DNA from 3 places in the Bordetella genomosp. 5 genome. Region 1 is predicted to be linked to each of the others. Evidence: predicted binding sites of a transcription regulator. Region 1 holds the regulator's gene; each other region holds the start of a gene.
What was found. The regulator LexA, encoded in region 1, represses DNA repair genes until DNA is damaged. The targets are predictions, from matches to a motif close to ACTGTATNNNNATACAGT.
Positions count from the first base shown of each region.

Region 2: a site for LexA is predicted at 1,871-1,888, ahead of CAL25_RS15365 (putative DNA modification/repair radical SAM protein). Genes of this name have one in related genera too.
Region 3: a site for LexA is predicted at 2,710-2,727, ahead of recA (recombinase RecA). Genes of this name have one in related genera too.

Region 1 covers NZ_NEVP01000004.1:104,065-109,283, reverse strand. Annotated here, with positions in the region: gene uvrB (excinuclease ABC subunit UvrB) at 1-726, opposite strand, end outside; gene CAL25_RS06010 (amino acid aminotransferase) at 804-2,006, shown strand; gene lexA (transcriptional repressor LexA) at 2,168-2,824, shown strand; gene CAL25_RS06000 (NAD(P)-dependent oxidoreductase) at 3,032-4,033, opposite strand; gene CAL25_RS05995 (Bug family tripartite tricarboxylate transporter substrate binding protein) at 4,030-4,956, opposite strand.
Region 2 covers NZ_NEVP01000009.1:208,735-213,953, reverse strand. Annotated here, with positions in the region: gene CAL25_RS15380 (zinc-dependent alcohol dehydrogenase) at 1-447, opposite strand, end outside; gene CAL25_RS15375 (hypothetical protein) at 626-934, opposite strand; gene CAL25_RS15370 (biliverdin-producing heme oxygenase) at 1,154-1,747, shown strand; gene CAL25_RS15365 (putative DNA modification/repair radical SAM protein) at 1,901-3,133, shown strand; gene CAL25_RS15360 (UdgX family uracil-DNA binding protein) at 3,130-4,665, shown strand; gene CAL25_RS15355 (SLC13 family permease) at 4,765-5,219, shown strand, end outside.
Region 3 covers NZ_NEVP01000007.1:57,829-63,047, reverse strand. Annotated here, with positions in the region: gene CAL25_RS12280 (MFS transporter) at 1-229, opposite strand, end outside; gene CAL25_RS12275 (sensor histidine kinase) at 417-1,799, opposite strand; gene CAL25_RS12270 (response regulator transcription factor) at 1,915-2,604, opposite strand; gene recA (recombinase RecA) at 2,880-3,941, shown strand; gene recX (recombination regulator RecX) at 4,060-4,773, shown strand; gene CAL25_RS12255 (LysR family transcriptional regulator) at 4,789-5,219, opposite strand, start outside.

The DNA of each region.
Region 1 (5,219 bases):
CTTGCCGGTAAGCGGATCGAACAGCTCCAGCGTTTCGATCTCGTCGTCGAACAGCGTGACGCGCAGCGCCAGCTCCGGGCTTTCGGCCGGAAAGATATCGATGGTCTCGCCGCGCACACGGAACGCGCCGCGCGTGAAGTCCGCATCGTTGCGCGTGTATTGCATCGCCACGAGCCGCGCGAGCACCTCGCGCCGCGACACGCGGTCTCCGGCGCGCAGGATCAGCACCATCGCGTGGTAATCACCCGGATTACCGATACCGTAGATACACGACACCGTGCCCACGATCACCGTATCGCGGCGCTCGAGCAGGCTCTTGGTCGCCGACAGCCGCATCTGTTCGATGTGTTCGTTGATCGAGGAGTCCTTCTCGATGAACAGATCGCGCGTGGGCACGTAGGCTTCGGGTTGGTAGTAGTCGTAGTACGAAACGAAGTACTCGACGGCGTTTTTCGGAAAGAACTCGCGCATCTCGGCGTAAAGCTGCGCGGCGAGCGTTTTGTTGGGCGCGAGCACCAGCGCCGGACGACCCAGACGCGCGATCACGTTGGCCATCGTGTAGGTCTTGCCCGAGCCCGTGACGCCCAGCAAGGTCTGGTACATCAGGCCGTCTTCGACTCCCTGCACCAATCCGGCGATGGCGTCCGGCTGATCGCCCGCGGGCGGATACGGCTGGTAGAGCTGGAAGGGGCTGTTCGGGAAATCGACGTATCCAGGAGCGGTCATGCTAGACTGTCCTTGAGGGTAAACCCCCCATTATCCATAGCACCTCGGTGTGCGTCCATCCCACTCAATCTTGTCCCATGAGCACCCTTTTCGATTCCGTCGAACTCGCGCCGCGCGACCCCATTCTTGGCCTGAACGAGCAGTACAACGCCGATACCCGCCCCGGTAAAGTCAACCTGGGCGTGGGCGTGTACTACGATGATGAGGGACGCATCCCCCTGCTGGGCGCCGTCCGCAAGGCCGAGATCGCCCGCATCGAAGCCGCCGCCGCACGTGGCTACCTGCCGATCGAAGGGATCGCCGGCTACAACAAGGGCGCGCAGGCGCTGCTGCTGGGCAATGATTCCAAGCTCGCCGCCGAAGGCCGCGTGCTGACGACCCAGGCACTGGGCGGTACGGGTGCCCTCAAGATCGGCGCCGACTTCCTGCGTCAGCTGCTGCCGCAGTCGCAAGTGTTGATCAGCGACCCGAGCTGGGAAAACCACCGCGCGCTGTTTGAGCGCGCCGGGTTCACCGTCGGCACCTACCCCTATTACGACGCCAGCACCCGCGGCCTGAACTTCGACGCCATGCTCGCCGGCCTGCAGGCCGCGCCCGAGAAGACCGTCGTGGTGCTGCACGCGTGCTGCCACAACCCCACCGGCGTGGATCCCACCGCCGAGCAGTGGAAGCAGATCGCCGATGTCGTGAAGGCGCGCAACCTCGTGCCCTTCCTCGATATCGCCTACCAGGGCTTCGGCGAAGACCTCGAGCAGGACGCCGCCGTGGTGCGCATGTTCGCCGACCTCGGCCTCACCATGTTCGTGAGCTCGTCGTTCTCGAAGTCGTTCTCGCTGTATGGCGAGCGCGTCGGCGCCCTGACCGTGATCGCCGGCAACAAGGACGAGGCCACGCGCGTCCTGAGCCAGCTCAAGCGCGTCATCCGCACCAACTACTCCAACCCGCCCACCCACGGCGGCACCGTGGTCTCGACCGTGCTGAACACGCCCGAGCTGCTGGCCGAATGGAAGCAGGAACTCGCCGGTATGCGCGATCGCATCCGCGAAATGCGCAAGCAGCTGGTCGCCAAGATCGCCGAGGCCGGCGCCACCCAGGACTTCAGCTTCGTGCTGCGTCAGCGTGGCATGTTCTCGTACTCGGGCCTGACCTCGGCCCAGGTCGACCGTCTGCGCGAAGAGCACGGCGTGTACGCCGTCTCCAGCGGCCGCATCTGCGTGGCCGCGCTCAACAGCCGCAACATCGACGTCGTGGCCCGCGCCATCGCCGCCGTGCTGAAGTAAGCAGCTGCCTCCGAGGCCCGCGCGAGCGGGCCAACGAACCGAAGCCCACCCTCGCGGTGGGCTTTTGTTTGGGCGTCCGTCCCGTGGACTTGCTTTTTTCGGTATCGTCCCCCAGAATCACGCTGTATATACATACAGTCCGCATCTGGCGGATCATCGCCATGGCCACGAAACTCACGGAACGCCAGCAGGAAATCCTCAACCTCATCCGGCAAACCGTCGCCCGTACCGGTTTTCCGCCCACGCGCGCCGAGATCGCGCAGGCGCTGGGATTCCGCTCGCCCAACGCCGCCGAGGATCATCTGAAGGCGCTGGCACGCAAGGGCGCAATCGAGCTCACCGCCGGCGCCTCGCGCGGCATCCGCCTGAAAGACGCCGAGCCGGATGCCAGCGCACGTCAGCCGATGCTGCCCATGCCCAGCCTGTCGCAGCTGCTGCTGCCGCTGGTGGGCCGCGTGGCCGCCGGCAGCCCCATCCTGGCGGCCGAGCACGTCGAGCGCGAGGTCGGCGTCGACCCGGGCCTGTTCGCGCAAACCCCGGATTACCTGCTCAAGGTGCGCGGCATGAGCATGCGCGATGTCGGCATCCTCGAGGGCGACCTGCTCGCGGTCAAGCGCGCCTCCGAGGCCCGCAACGGTCAGATCGTCGTCGCCCGACTCGGCGACGAAGTCACGGTCAAGCGTCTGCAGTGCCAGAATGGCCGCATCGAGCTGCTGCCCGAGAATCCCGACTTCAGCCCGATCATCGTCGGCCGCGAAGACGAATTCGCCCTCGAAGGCATCGCGGTCGGCCTCATCCGCACGCAAGCGCTGCACTAGGCGCTCAGCGGCAGGCTCACCCGAGCCGCTCCGCCCCAATGAGCAAAGGCCCACGCACCGCGTGGGCCTTTTGCTTGCGCATTTTGTTTGTGCCGTGTGCTCGTGCCTTGCGCTTGCCTTGTGCTCGTGCCTTTGGCTTGTGCCTTGTGCTTTTGCCTTGTGCTTGTGGTCTCGCTCGTGCCTTTGCTACCGCGTCGCCTGCGTGCTTCAGCGGCCGGCCTGCCACCTGGCGTGCGCCGCCGGCCAGGCCTGCTCCGCATTCACTGCCAGCGGCGGGGATTCGCCCCGCAACAGCACCGACTCGAGGCTGTCGAGCGCGCTCATGCCATTGCGCAGATTTGCGTCGGCGGTATGGCCGGCGAGGTGCGGCGACACGAGCACCCCAGGCAGTTTCAACAAGGGGTGATCCGCGTCCAGGCGCCGCTCGCGCACGACATCGAGCGCAGCCCCGGCCAGATGCCCGCCGCGCAGGCGTTCCACCAAGGCGTCCTGATCGATGACCTCGCCGCGCGACACATTCACCAGCCAGGCATCGCGGCGCATCGCCGCGAGAAACGCGGCGTCGACGAGGCCCCGGGTCTGCGCGTTCAGCGCCACACAGGGCAGGACGAACTGACAGGCCTGCGCCAACGCCTCCGGCGAGGCGGGCCTGACCCAGGCGGGCAGCCGGGCGGGATCCCGGGTGCTGACATACACCTCCATGCCGAAGCCAAAATGCAGCATCGGCGCCAGCGCCGCGGCAATCGCGCCATAGCCCAGGATGCCGGCCCGACGGCCGTACAACTCCAGCGCCCGGCCAGAATAGCGGCTGCGCGTCTCGTCCCAGCCCGCCTCGTGCATGGCGGCGTCGATGCGAGACTGCTCGCGCGCCAGCATCAACATGCGCATGACCGCGAATTCCGCCACGCTGCGCGCGTTGCCGCCCGGCACGTTGCTGACCAGCACGCCGTGTTCGGAGCAGGCGGCCAACGGCACCACGTCGAGCCCCACGCCATGGCGGGCTACCATGATGAGGCGCGGCGCCAGCGTGCACAGGTCCTCGGGCAGATCATCGCGCGCGATCACGGCGTGCGCGTCCCTTAGCGCGACGCGCAGACTGGCCTCGCCGGGATCCAGCGCCACCCGGAAATCGAACAAGGCACGCGCGCGCGTCATCGCCTCCGGCGCCAGCGCACGCGTGCTCACCACGACATAGGGCTGAGCCTTCAATCGAGTGCCACTCCGAGTTGCTCGACGACCTTGCCCCACTTGTCGGTCTCGGAACGCACGTAGTCGGCGAACTGCTGCGGCGTTCCGCCCACGGCCTCGGCCCCTTCGCTCTGGAGCTTCTGCTTGATGACGGGCTCGGCCAGCACGGCGTTCACGTCGGCGTTGATGCGTGCCACGATCTCGTCCGGCGTGCGCTTGGGCACGAAATAGCCGAACCAGGAGCCCAGCGCGAACTTCGGATAGCCGCTTTCAGCGACCGTCGGTACGTTGGGCAGGCTGGGCGATCGGCGTTGCGTGGACACGGCCAACGGCACCAGCGCGCCAGAGCGCAGATGCCCCATGACCGAAGGGATGGTCGCGAACATGAATTGCACGCGGCCGCCCAGCAGATCGTTCAGCGCATCGGCGCCCTTGTAGGGAATGTGCGTCACTTCCACGCCCGCCTGTTGCGCGAACGTGGCGCATGACAGATGCGCCGCGGTGCCCACGCCGGTCGAGGCGCAGTTGTAGCCATTGGGCTTGGCCTTCATGCGCTGCACCAGTTCCGCCAGCGTCTTCACGTTGCTCGACGGGTGCACCACCAGAACGTTCGGCACGTCGGCGACGAGCACCACCGGCTTGAGATCCTTTTGCGGATCGAATGGCAGCTTGCGATACAAGGCGGGATTGACGGCAATCGGTCCGATCGAGTTGATCAGCAGTGTGTAGCCGTCGGGTGCCGCATTCACGACCGCCTGCGTGCCGATGTTGCCGCTCGCGCCGGGCTTGTTTTCCACCACCACCGACTGGCCCCAGCGCTGCGTGAGCGACGCACCGATTTCGCGCGCGAGGATATCCGTCGTGCCGCCCGCGGAGAACGCGACCACCACGGATACCGGCTTTTGCGGCCATGCGGGTTGCGCGGCGGAGGCGCCCGTCGCCATGGCGAGCGCCAGCACGCCGAACGCGCCAAGGCATCCACCACGCCGCCGCGCCCCGCGCCCTTCATGTTCGCGACGCGCGGTTTGCCCCGCTACGCCTTTGCCACGCCCGGCCTCGTCCGGGCAGCCCTCACGGGCAGCCTGCCATACCGAATCCATGCTTGTCTCCCTTTATTGGTCTTTGGTCGTCCGTCTGTGCGGCGACCTGGACCCATACTAGAGAGACGGCTGGCTGCCCTGCTTGAATTAATGGAAACGCCGCTATT
Region 2 (5,219 bases), on a different contig from region 1:
GTCCGCGAACGGCACGCGCACATACTCGGCCTGCCCGCCGGCATAGCCGCCGGTCAGATGGGTGTAGCCGAAGAGGCCAGCCGTCGTGTGGCCGAACATCTTGGCGGCCATGCTGGCGTTGCGGTTGGTGCGTTCGCACACGGAAAAATTACCGACGCGGCACTGATCGCACTCGCCGCAGGTGATGGTGAACGGCACGACGACGCGGTCGCCGACCTTGAGCGCGGTGTTGTCGCGGCCCACCTCCACCACCTCTCCCATGAACTCGTGGCCAAGGATGTCGCCCTTGTGCATCTCGGGCATGAAGCCGTCGAACAAGTGCAGGTCGGAACCGCAGATCGCGCAGGCGCTGACGCGCACGATGGCATCGCGGCCGTGCTCGATCGTGGGGTCGGGAACTGTGTCGTATTGAACGTCGTGCTTGCCCTGCCAGCAGAGTGCTTTCATCGTGATCTCCGGATGGGTTGGCCGCGTGGCGGCCAGTGCGTATCGGGTGGCGCCGCCCGAAGGCGGCGCGGTGATCACAGGGCTGCAACTGCCGTGCCTGTTCACACATTGGCAGGGGGAATGGTGACGACGCGAGCGCGGCGGCGATCGACGCCGCCGCGCTCGTCGCCATGCGGCGTCAAGGCGCCATGGTGCGATCCGACGGAATCTTCTCCGCCTGATCCTGCTCGGCATCGCGCGGGCGATCGTACGCATCGCGGCCCGGCGGGTTACGATGCCCCCCCGCGGGATAACCGGAATTGCTGTCGGGATCGCGGTTGGGCTGACCTTCCGTTGCCTCGTCCGGCGCCGGATCGGCCGACGGATCCACCGGAATCTCTCGCGAGGTGCTGCCGTCGGGTGCGGTGGTCGGGACCTTGCCCTCGGCTTCGAGCTCCTGAATCTTGGCGCCGAGATGTTCGCGTTGTCCTTCGGGTTGGTGTGCCATGGTGGTCTCCTGGAAAGCCTCACATCCAGCAAATGGCGCGCCCGGCACCGGCGGGACACCGCCCCGGTCCCGTCGTGCCCCCTCCCCGTCACCCGTGCCGCTGGCGCGAACGCCCGTTCTTCAGTAACTTTGACGTGCCATTCCCTGCAGCCAGGAAAGAATGACGCACGTTTCCGTCGATTCACACCGGCGGCCCGCATTACCCGGATACCGAACATCATGACCACCGAAATTCTCGATCGCCCGCGGCTGTCGCAACGCCTGAAGGTCGAGACGAATGACCAGCACGAGCGCATGCATCGCCTGATGGAGCGCGCCGCGCCGTTCTCGAGCCGCGAATCGTACGCTCGCTTCGTCGCCGCTCAATACCTGTTCCAGCTCGACGTCGAACACCTGTTCCAGAATGCCGAGGTCCAGGCCGCGGTGCCCGACCTCGACGCGCGCGGCCGCGCATCCGCCTCGCTGGCCGACCTGCGCGACCTGAATGCCGACGTGCCGGTCGACCGTGTCGCCAGCACGGACGTGGCCATGCCCGAAGCGCTGGGCTGGCTGTATGTGTCCGAGGGTTCGACGCTGGGTGCCGCGTTTCTCTTCAAAGAGGCGCAGGCCAACCTGGGGCTGTCGGCCGAATTCGGCGCGCGCAACCTGGCGGCCTACCCCGAAGGCCGCGCTGTCGTGTGGCGCCGGTTCGTCGCCTCGCTCGACGACGAGGCGCTCGACCCGCGCGCGCACGACGCCGTGATCGCCGGCGCCAACGCGGCCTACGATCGCTTCGGCGAGCTGCTCGAGCGACATTTCGCGCTGAGCCGCTGAGGTCGCGGGCCACGCATCGAGGCCGCGCCGGCCGACACCGCCGGCGCGCCGCAGCACCCTGCTGAACCGTCCCCTAAAGTGCCTTGCAGGCCCATCGGACAAGTCCGATAGAGCGCGTACAATACTGGATATATATCCAGCTATTGAACCGCCATGGAACTGCTCACCAAGCTCGAGATCCTGGCCGACGCGGCGAAGTACGACGCCTCGTGCGCCAGCAGCGGCGCGCCCAAGCGCGACTCGCGCGGCCGCGAAGGCCTGGGCGCCAGCACCGGCGCCGGCATCTGTCACAGCTACACGCCCGACGGCCGCTGCGTGTCGCTGCTCAAGATCCTGCTGACGAACTTCTGCCAGTACGACTGCCACTATTGCGTCAACCGGCGCACGAGCAACGTACCGCGCGCGCGATTCCAGCCGAGCGAAGTGGTGGATCTCACGCTCGACTTCTATCGCCGCAACTACATCGACGGGCTGTTCCTGAGCTCGGGCATCATTCGCAATGCCGACTACACCATGGAACAACTGGTGCGCGTGGCGCAGTCGCTGCGCGAGGAACACGCGTTCCGCGGTTATATCCACCTCAAGACCATTCCGGATGCGTCGCCCGAGCTCATCACGCTGGCGGGTGTGTATGCCGACCGCCTGAGCGTGAACATCGAGCTGCCCACCGAGGGCGGGCTGCAGCGGCTCGCGCCCGAAAAGAGCGCGCACACCATCAAGCGGGCCATGGGGTCGATCCGCCTGGCCCAGGAAGAAGCCGAGCACGAGACGCCGGCGAAACCGCGCGCCTCCGAGGCCGCACGCAAGGCGCCGGCCGGCCAAAGCACCCAGATGATCGTGGGCGCCGACGAGGCCGACGACCACACCATTCTGCAGACCGCGCAGACCCTCTATGGCGCCTACAAGCTCAAGCGCGTCTACTACTCGGCCTTCAGCCCCATTCCCGACAGCCCGGCATCCGTGCCGCAGCAACCGCCCCCGCTGCAACGCGAGCATCGGCTCTATCAGGCCGATTTCCTGATGCGCGGCTACGGCTTCCAGGCCGAAGAGCTGCTGCAGGCGGGCGGCAATCTGCCGCTGGACATCGATCCCAAGCTCGCGTGGGCGCTGTCGCATCGCGAGTCTTTTCCGGTGGACCTCAATCGCGCGCCGCAGCGGATGATCGCGCGCGTGCCCGGCATCGGCATGCGCAATGCCGAGCGTCTGGTCGAGTTGCGCCGCATGCGCGCGATCCGCTACCAGGACGTGGCGCGGCTGCGCTGCGCGATGGACAAGGTCAAGCCCTTCATCGTGGTGCAGGATTACAAGCCGCCATTGGCCGAACCTTCGTCGGCGCAACTGCGGCGCGCGCTGGCGCCACCGCCCGAACAGCTGGCGCTGCTATGACCGCACGGCTGCCGGCCACCGTACGCGTCGAGGGCGGCTACCCCGGCTGGCGCGCGCTCGCGCTGCAGGCGCTGGCCGAGCGCCGCGCGCCCGAGAGCCTGTCCTGGGACGAGCGCATCGCCGGCGCCGAGCAGATGCAGATGGCCCTGGACGACGCTCCCAACGCGGACGCGAGCGCCGCCCACCCTGCGCCGTCGCCGTCCACCGTGCGCATCTCCCGCTCCCTGGCCACGCTACTCCAGGAGGCCGCGCACTATCGCTCGCCCGATCGCTGGGGTCTGCTCTATCGCGTGCTGTGGCGCTGGTGCGAAGGAGACCGCTCGGCCGAGTCGGCCGCCGACCCCGATGGTGCGCGGCTGCACGCCATGGCCAAATCGGTGAGGCGCGCCCACCACGACATGATCGCGTACGTGCGCTTTCATCGGCGCGAAGATCCGAATGCGCTCGGCCCCGACGCCCCCACGCCGGCGCTCGCGATGCCCGAGGCACTGCCCTTGCCGCGCTATCTCGCCTGGTACGAGCCCGAGCACGACGTGCTGCATGCCGTGGCCGATCACTTCGCGCGGCGCATGGGCCGCGAAAGCTGGTGGATCGGCACGCCGCAGGGCGCCGCGTTGTGGGACGGACGGACCATGCATTTCAGCGATGCTCCGGCCGACGCCAGCATCGTGCCCATCGGCACCGACCGGATCGAACCGCTCTGGCTGGCCTACTACCAGAGCATATTCAATCCCGCGCGCCTGAACGAAACCGCGTTGCACCAGCACATGCCGGCGCGCTTCTGGAAAGGCCTGCCCGAAGGCCGGCTGATTCCGGGCATGATCGCCGACGCCCGCGCGGGCGCGCGCCGCGTGGGTCAGGCGCAGACGGTGAGCGCGATGCCGGGCAAGGTCGTGGCCGTCGACGCGCAACGCGCCCTGCCCGAGCGTGCCCTGCCCACGACGCTGGATCAATGCCGCCGCTGCGAGCTCTGGCGCCACGCCACGCAGCCCGTGCCGGGTCGGGGTCCCGAGACCGCGCGCGTGATGCTGGTGGGCGAGCAGCCGGGCGACCAGGAGGATCTCGCCGGCCGCGCCTTCGTCGGTCCGGCCGGGCAGGTGCTGGCCGAGGCCATGCGCCGAGCCGGGGCCGAGCCCGACAGCCTCTACCTCACCAATGCGGTAAAACATTTCAAATGGACGGCGCGCGGCAAGCGCCGCATGCACAAGACGCCGGCGCAACAGGAGGTGGATGCCTGTCTGCACTGGCTCGAGGAAGAGCGGGCGCGCGTCCGCCCCGACGTGATCGTGACGCTCGGCGCCACCGCGCTGCATGCGATCCTCGGCCGTCACGCGGCGCTGCAGGAGCACCTGCACACGCCGGTGTGGCTGGGCGACGCGTGGCTGCTACCCACCTGGCACCCCTCCTATGCGTTGCGCGCCACTGGCGAGAACGCGCGCGAGGAAATCACCGCCGCCATCGCGCAGGCCATTGCACGGGCGCAGGCCATGGTGGGCAGCGGCGCGCCCGCACGGGGCCCGGCGTCCGCGTAACCGTGGCACCCCGCCAAGCTTCGTTACACCCTGCCGCAACTCCATCGCCATGAGGTTATACAAACCTTACATACCCCTTAAACCCAGAATGGAGACCGCATGGCCGACGCAGCACGCCACCCCTCACCCCCACAAACGGCCGCGCCGAGTCCCCAGGAAAAATCCCGCGTCAAACCGATTCCGGTCGCCGTGGGCGCCGCGCTGTGCGGCATCTTGTTGATGCTGCCGGCGCCGGAAGGCATGTCACCCGAGGCGTGGCGTCTGTTGGCGGTGGCCGTGCTGATGATCGCGTGGTGGATCACCGAGGCCGTGCCCGTCGCGGTCACTGCCCTGCTGCCGGTGGCGCTGTTCCCGCTGGTGGGCGCCACCACGGCGCGCGAGGCGACCACCCCCTACGGCGACCCCATCATCTTTCTGTTCATGGGCGGCTTCTTCCTCGCGATGGCGATGGAGCGCTGGAACCTGCATCGCCGCATCGCGCTCAATATCGTGTCGCGCACCGGCTCGCAGCAGCATCGCATCGTGGGCGGCTTCATGCTGGCCACCGCGTTCTG
Region 3 (5,219 bases), on a different contig from region 1:
GCACGGCAAAACCCGCGGCAAAGGCGAGCAGGGCGAAGATGAAGCCCGCGGTGGGGTTCACGCCCGAGAAAAAGTGTTGCGCGATGATGGCCGCGAGCGAGCCATACAGGTAGAAGTCGTACCACTCGAAAACGGTGCCGAGCGACGACGCGAAGATCACGCGGCGCTCGTTCCGGGTCATGGGACGGGTTTCAGCCGACGGCCCACCCGGCATGGTAGTTGTGCTCATGAAGTCTCCTCGGATTGCCGGCGGTGTATCCGCCGTGCGTTCTACCCGGTGCCTGTTTGGGGGTGGCGTCGAGCTCATGACAAGGTAGGACCCGAGGCTGACGAGGTTCTGACGTGACCCTTACCTGAATCTTAATAGTGAAACAGTATGTATCAGCTCTCCTGGGAGCTAGGTGCATACCCTGAGTTCACGTTTGTGGGTCGGAAGGCGTCGGATCGTCCTGGTACTGCGCAAAAACTACTTGAATGCGCGTGCCGGGCAGATCGGAGTGCGTCGTGGGGTGATCGTCGATCCGCACGCTCGCGCGGTGCTTCTGGGCGATCTCGCGCACGATAGCGAGACCCAGGCCGCTGCCGTCGGAAACGGTTCCGAGCACCCGATAAAACCGATCGAAGACGCGCTCGCGCTCGTGGGGCGCGATACCCGGTCCGGAGTCCTCGACTTCCACGATGGCCAGCGGATTGGGCGCCCGTACCCGCACGGTGATGTGGCCGCCCCGCGGGGTGTAGCGCAGGGCGTTATCGATCAGATTGTTCAGCAGCTCGGCCAGCAGGATGGGATTGCCATTCACGTACAGCGCCGTCGGATTGCCCTCGAAGCCGAGGTCGGTGCCGAGGTTCAGCGCCTGCGGCACCCATTGCATCGTCTGATCGTAGGCAATGGTGTTCAGATCGACGCGCGCGAGTCCGGTGGCATCGGGTGTCTCGGCGCGCGCCAGCAGCAGCAGCTGATTCACGAGGCGCGTGGCGCGTTCCGAGCCCGTGACCAGCTGACGCAGGCTCGACTGCATCTCTTCGGGGCTGGCGTCGCGCAGCGCGAGCTCGGCCTGGGTGCGCAAGCCTGCCAGGGGCGTCTTGAGCTGGTGCGCCGCGTCGGCTACGAACCGCCGCTGCGCCTCGACGTTGGCCGACAGGCGCTTGAGCAGGTCGTTCATCGCGCCCACCAGCGGCGCGATCTCCGAGGGCGCCGCGCGTTCGTCGATCGGGGAGAGGTCGTCGGGACGGCGCGCGCGCAGGCGCTGCTGCAAGGCATTGAGCGGCGCCACGCCGCGCGACAGCCCGAACCACACCAGCAGCACCGCGATCGGCAACACCACGAATTGCGGAATGATCACGCCCTTGATGATGTCGTTGGCCAACTGGGCGCGCTTTTCGACCGTCTCGGCCACGATGACGAGGGCGGGCTGGGTATCGGGCAGCTTCAGGTCGACCCAGGTGTAGGCCAGGCGCACCCCGAAGCCGCGCAGCGTGTCGTCGGCATAGAGCACGCGGCCGGGCTGCGGCTGGCCGGCCAGCGGCGGCAGGGGCAGGGCGCGGTCGCCGCCGAGGTATTCGCCACGGCTGCCCAGCGCGAGCCAGAAGACGCTGTCGGTCTCGTCGGCGCGCAGGACCTCGCGCGCGGCATCGCTCATGCGCAGCGCCGCGCGACCCTGTACCGCCTGGATCTGGTGCGTGAGCACGTTGAGGTTGTTGGCCAGCGCGCGGTCATAGGGCGCGTTGGCGATGTTCTGGGCCACTACATACGTGATGGCCACGCTCATCGGCCAGAGCAGGAACAGCGGGGCCAGCATCCAGTCGAGGATTTCGCCCAGCAGCGAGCGCTGAGGCGGCGCGAAGCTCGGCCCCTTGGCGCCGCCGCGCAGCGCCTCGAGGGCTTCGTGGTTCAGCGTTTCGGTGCGCGCCGGCTCAGCTGGCGAGGAAAGAGGCACCGTGATCCCGCTCCAGACAGTAGCCCAGGCCTCGCACGGTGATGATCTTCACGCCGCTGGGTTCGAGTTTCTTGCGCAGCCGGTGCACATAGACCTCGATGGCGTTGGTGCTGACCTCTTCGCCCCATTCGCACAGGTGGTCGACCAGCTGGGTCTTGCTGACCATGCGGCCGCTGCGGGCCAGCAGGATCTCGAGCAGGCTGACTTCGCGCGCGGAGAGATCGAGCGTCTGATCGTCGACCATGGCCACGCGGCCGGTCTGGTCGAAAGTGAGGCGGCCGTGCCGGATGACGGTGGCGCCGCCGCCCGCGCCGCGCCGGGTGAGGGCTCGCACGCGCGCCTCGAGTTCGGACAGCGCGAAAGGCTTGGCCATGTAGTCGTCGGCGCCGAGATCCAGGCCCTTGACGCGCTGCTCGATGCTATCGGCCGCGGTAAGGATCAGGACGGGCAGGACGGAGTTGCGCGCGCGCAACCGCCGCAGCACCTCGAGGCCGGTGAGCTGGGGCAGGCCGAGGTCGAGGATCAGCAGATCGAAGGGCTGGGCGGCGAGCGCGGAATCGGCGGCAAGGCCGTCGCGCACCGCGTCGACCGCATAGCCGTTGTGGCGCAGGGAGCGGGAAAGCCCGTCGGCGAGAATGCTGTCGTCTTCGGCGATGAGAATGCGCATCGAGGCTACGGAAAGGCCGGCCCGGGCGGGGGCCCGGACGTCCCGGCGATTCTGTCATAGGGGGCGAGCCTTGCCCACTCAGGGAATACGTGGAAAACTTGTCTTACTGGATTTTTATACAGTACAATTCAATGCCATAATCGCCATCGAAATTTCAGGGAGCGGGGGCGATGTGAGGGCCAGCCTGTGAGCCAGCCCGTGCCAGGGCGCCAGGCCCGCCATCCTCCGAAACCATCGTTCCGCACCCCCGCACACTCATTCAGATAGGACTCCACATGGACGACAAAACCAGCAAGGCCTCGTCGGAAAAAGCCAAGGCGCTGGCCGCGGCCCTCTCGCAGATCGAGAAGCAGTTCGGCAAGGGCTCGATCATGCGCTACGGCGATAACGAGGTCGAGCACAACATCCAGGTCGTCTCCACCGGTTCGCTGGGTCTGGACATCGCCCTGGGCGTCGGCGGTCTGCCGCGCGGCCGGGTTGTCGAGATCTACGGTCCCGAGTCCTCCGGCAAGACCACGCTCACGCTGCAGGTCATCGCCGAGATGCAAAAGATCGGTGGCACCTGCGCGTTCGTCGACGCCGAGCACGCGCTCGACGTCCAATACGCCTCCAAGCTGGGCGTCAACCTCACCGACCTGCTGATCTCGCAGCCCGACACCGGTGAACAGGCCCTCGAGATCACCGACGCGCTGGTGCGTTCGGGCTCGGTCGATCTGATCGTCATCGACTCGGTCGCGGCGCTCGTGCCCAAGGCCGAAATCGAAGGCGAGATGGGCGACTCCCTGCCCGGCCTTCAGGCTCGCCTGATGAGCCAGGCGTTGCGCAAGCTCACCGCCACGATCAAGCGCACCAATTGCATGGTGATCTTCATCAACCAGATCCGCATGAAGATCGGCGTGATGTTCGGCAACCCCGAAACCACCACCGGTGGCAATGCGCTCAAGTTCTACTCGTCCGTGCGTCTGGATATCCGCCGCATCGGTTCGATCAAGAAGGGCGACGAGGTCGTCGGCAACGAAACCCGCGTCAAGGTCGTCAAGAACAAGGTCGCGCCGCCGTTCAAGCAGGCCGAGTTCGACATCATGTACGGCCAGGGTATCTCACGTGAAGGCGAGATCATCGATCTGGGCGTGGCCGCCAACGTGGTCGACAAGTCGGGCGCCTGGTACAGCTACTCGGGCAACCGCATCGGTCAGGGCAAGGACAACGTCCGCGAATACCTGAAAGAAAACCGCCAGATGGCCATCGAGATCGAAAACAAGATCCGCGAAAACCAAGGCATCGTCAGCCGCGCGTCCGAGTTTGCGCCGACGGCCGAAGAGTCGTCCGAAGACTGATCTACGGAGACAGGGCGGTCTTTGCCTGTCTCCGGTTTCCGTCTGCGTCAGCGGGCGGCGCTTTGGGTCCAAGGCGCCGCCCGCTCTTTTTTTAGCCCGTTGTCTTTATCCTACGGCCATGAGCACGCGTTACTCCCCGCCCTCCGATCGCACCCTCGAACGCCTGGACGACGAGTTCGAGACGGTCGCGCCGCGCTCGCGGGGCCGTGCGGAGGGCGAGGGCAGCGCCACCGCGTCGGCCGCCCCGGACGTACCGGTCTATACCCGCACCTCGGAGATGCGCACGGGCGGCGCGCGGCGCCGTGCAGCCGCGCGGGGGCGTGATGACAAGGCGGGCGCCCAGCCGCCTCACGCCGACGGCGATCCCGATGCCAAGCCAAAACGCCGCGGGCCCAGCCTCAAGGGGCGTGCCGTCGGTTATCTGTCGCGGCGCGAATATACGCGTGCCGACCTCGCCCGCAAGCTCGCCCCGTACGCCGACAGCGAGGAAGAGGTCGAGCAGGTCATCGACGCTCTCACGCGCGAGGGCTGGCAGTCGGACGAGCGATTCGCGCAGAGCCTTGCGCATCGCAAGGCCTCGCGCCAAGGAACGGCGCGCATCGTCCAGGAGCTCAAGCAAAGCGGTGTGGCGGATGCCCAGATTGCCGAGGTCAAGGAGTCGCTGCGTGCCACCGAATACGAGCGCGCGCTCGATGTCTGGCGCCGGCGTTTTGGGGAGGCGCCCGCCGATCGCGCCGCTTATGCCAAACAGGCGCGGTTTCTGGCGGGGCGCGGCTTTGCTCACGACGTCATACGCCGCGTGATCGGCGCCAGCGAGCACGACGACGACTGACACGGCGACGTCCGATCAGCTCTTGGCCGACTTGATGCCGGTGAGTGTGCTGAAGCAGGTGTTGCGCGCAATGCCCAGAAATTCGCTGATATACGAGGTGTCGCTGTCTTCCGCGCGCACGGCCGCATAAAGCGTGCGCCAGACGCCCTGAGGGCCCAGGTGGCAGACGCGTAGCCAGCCCTGATTCAGATACTCGGCCAGTGCCCAGTTGGGCAGCGCGGCCACGCCGCGATTGCTGGCCACCAGCTGCGCAATGATCGGCGTGAGCTCGGCACGGCGAATGTGTGCGGGCTCGACATCGGCGGGATCCAGAAAGGCCGTAAACACGTCCAGCCGTTGCCGGTCGACGGGATAGGTGATGAGCGTCTGGTCCACCAGCTGCGAGGGCAGGATGTTGCGGCTGGTGGCGAGCGGATTGGCCTCGGACACGGCCAGCACGAGCTCGT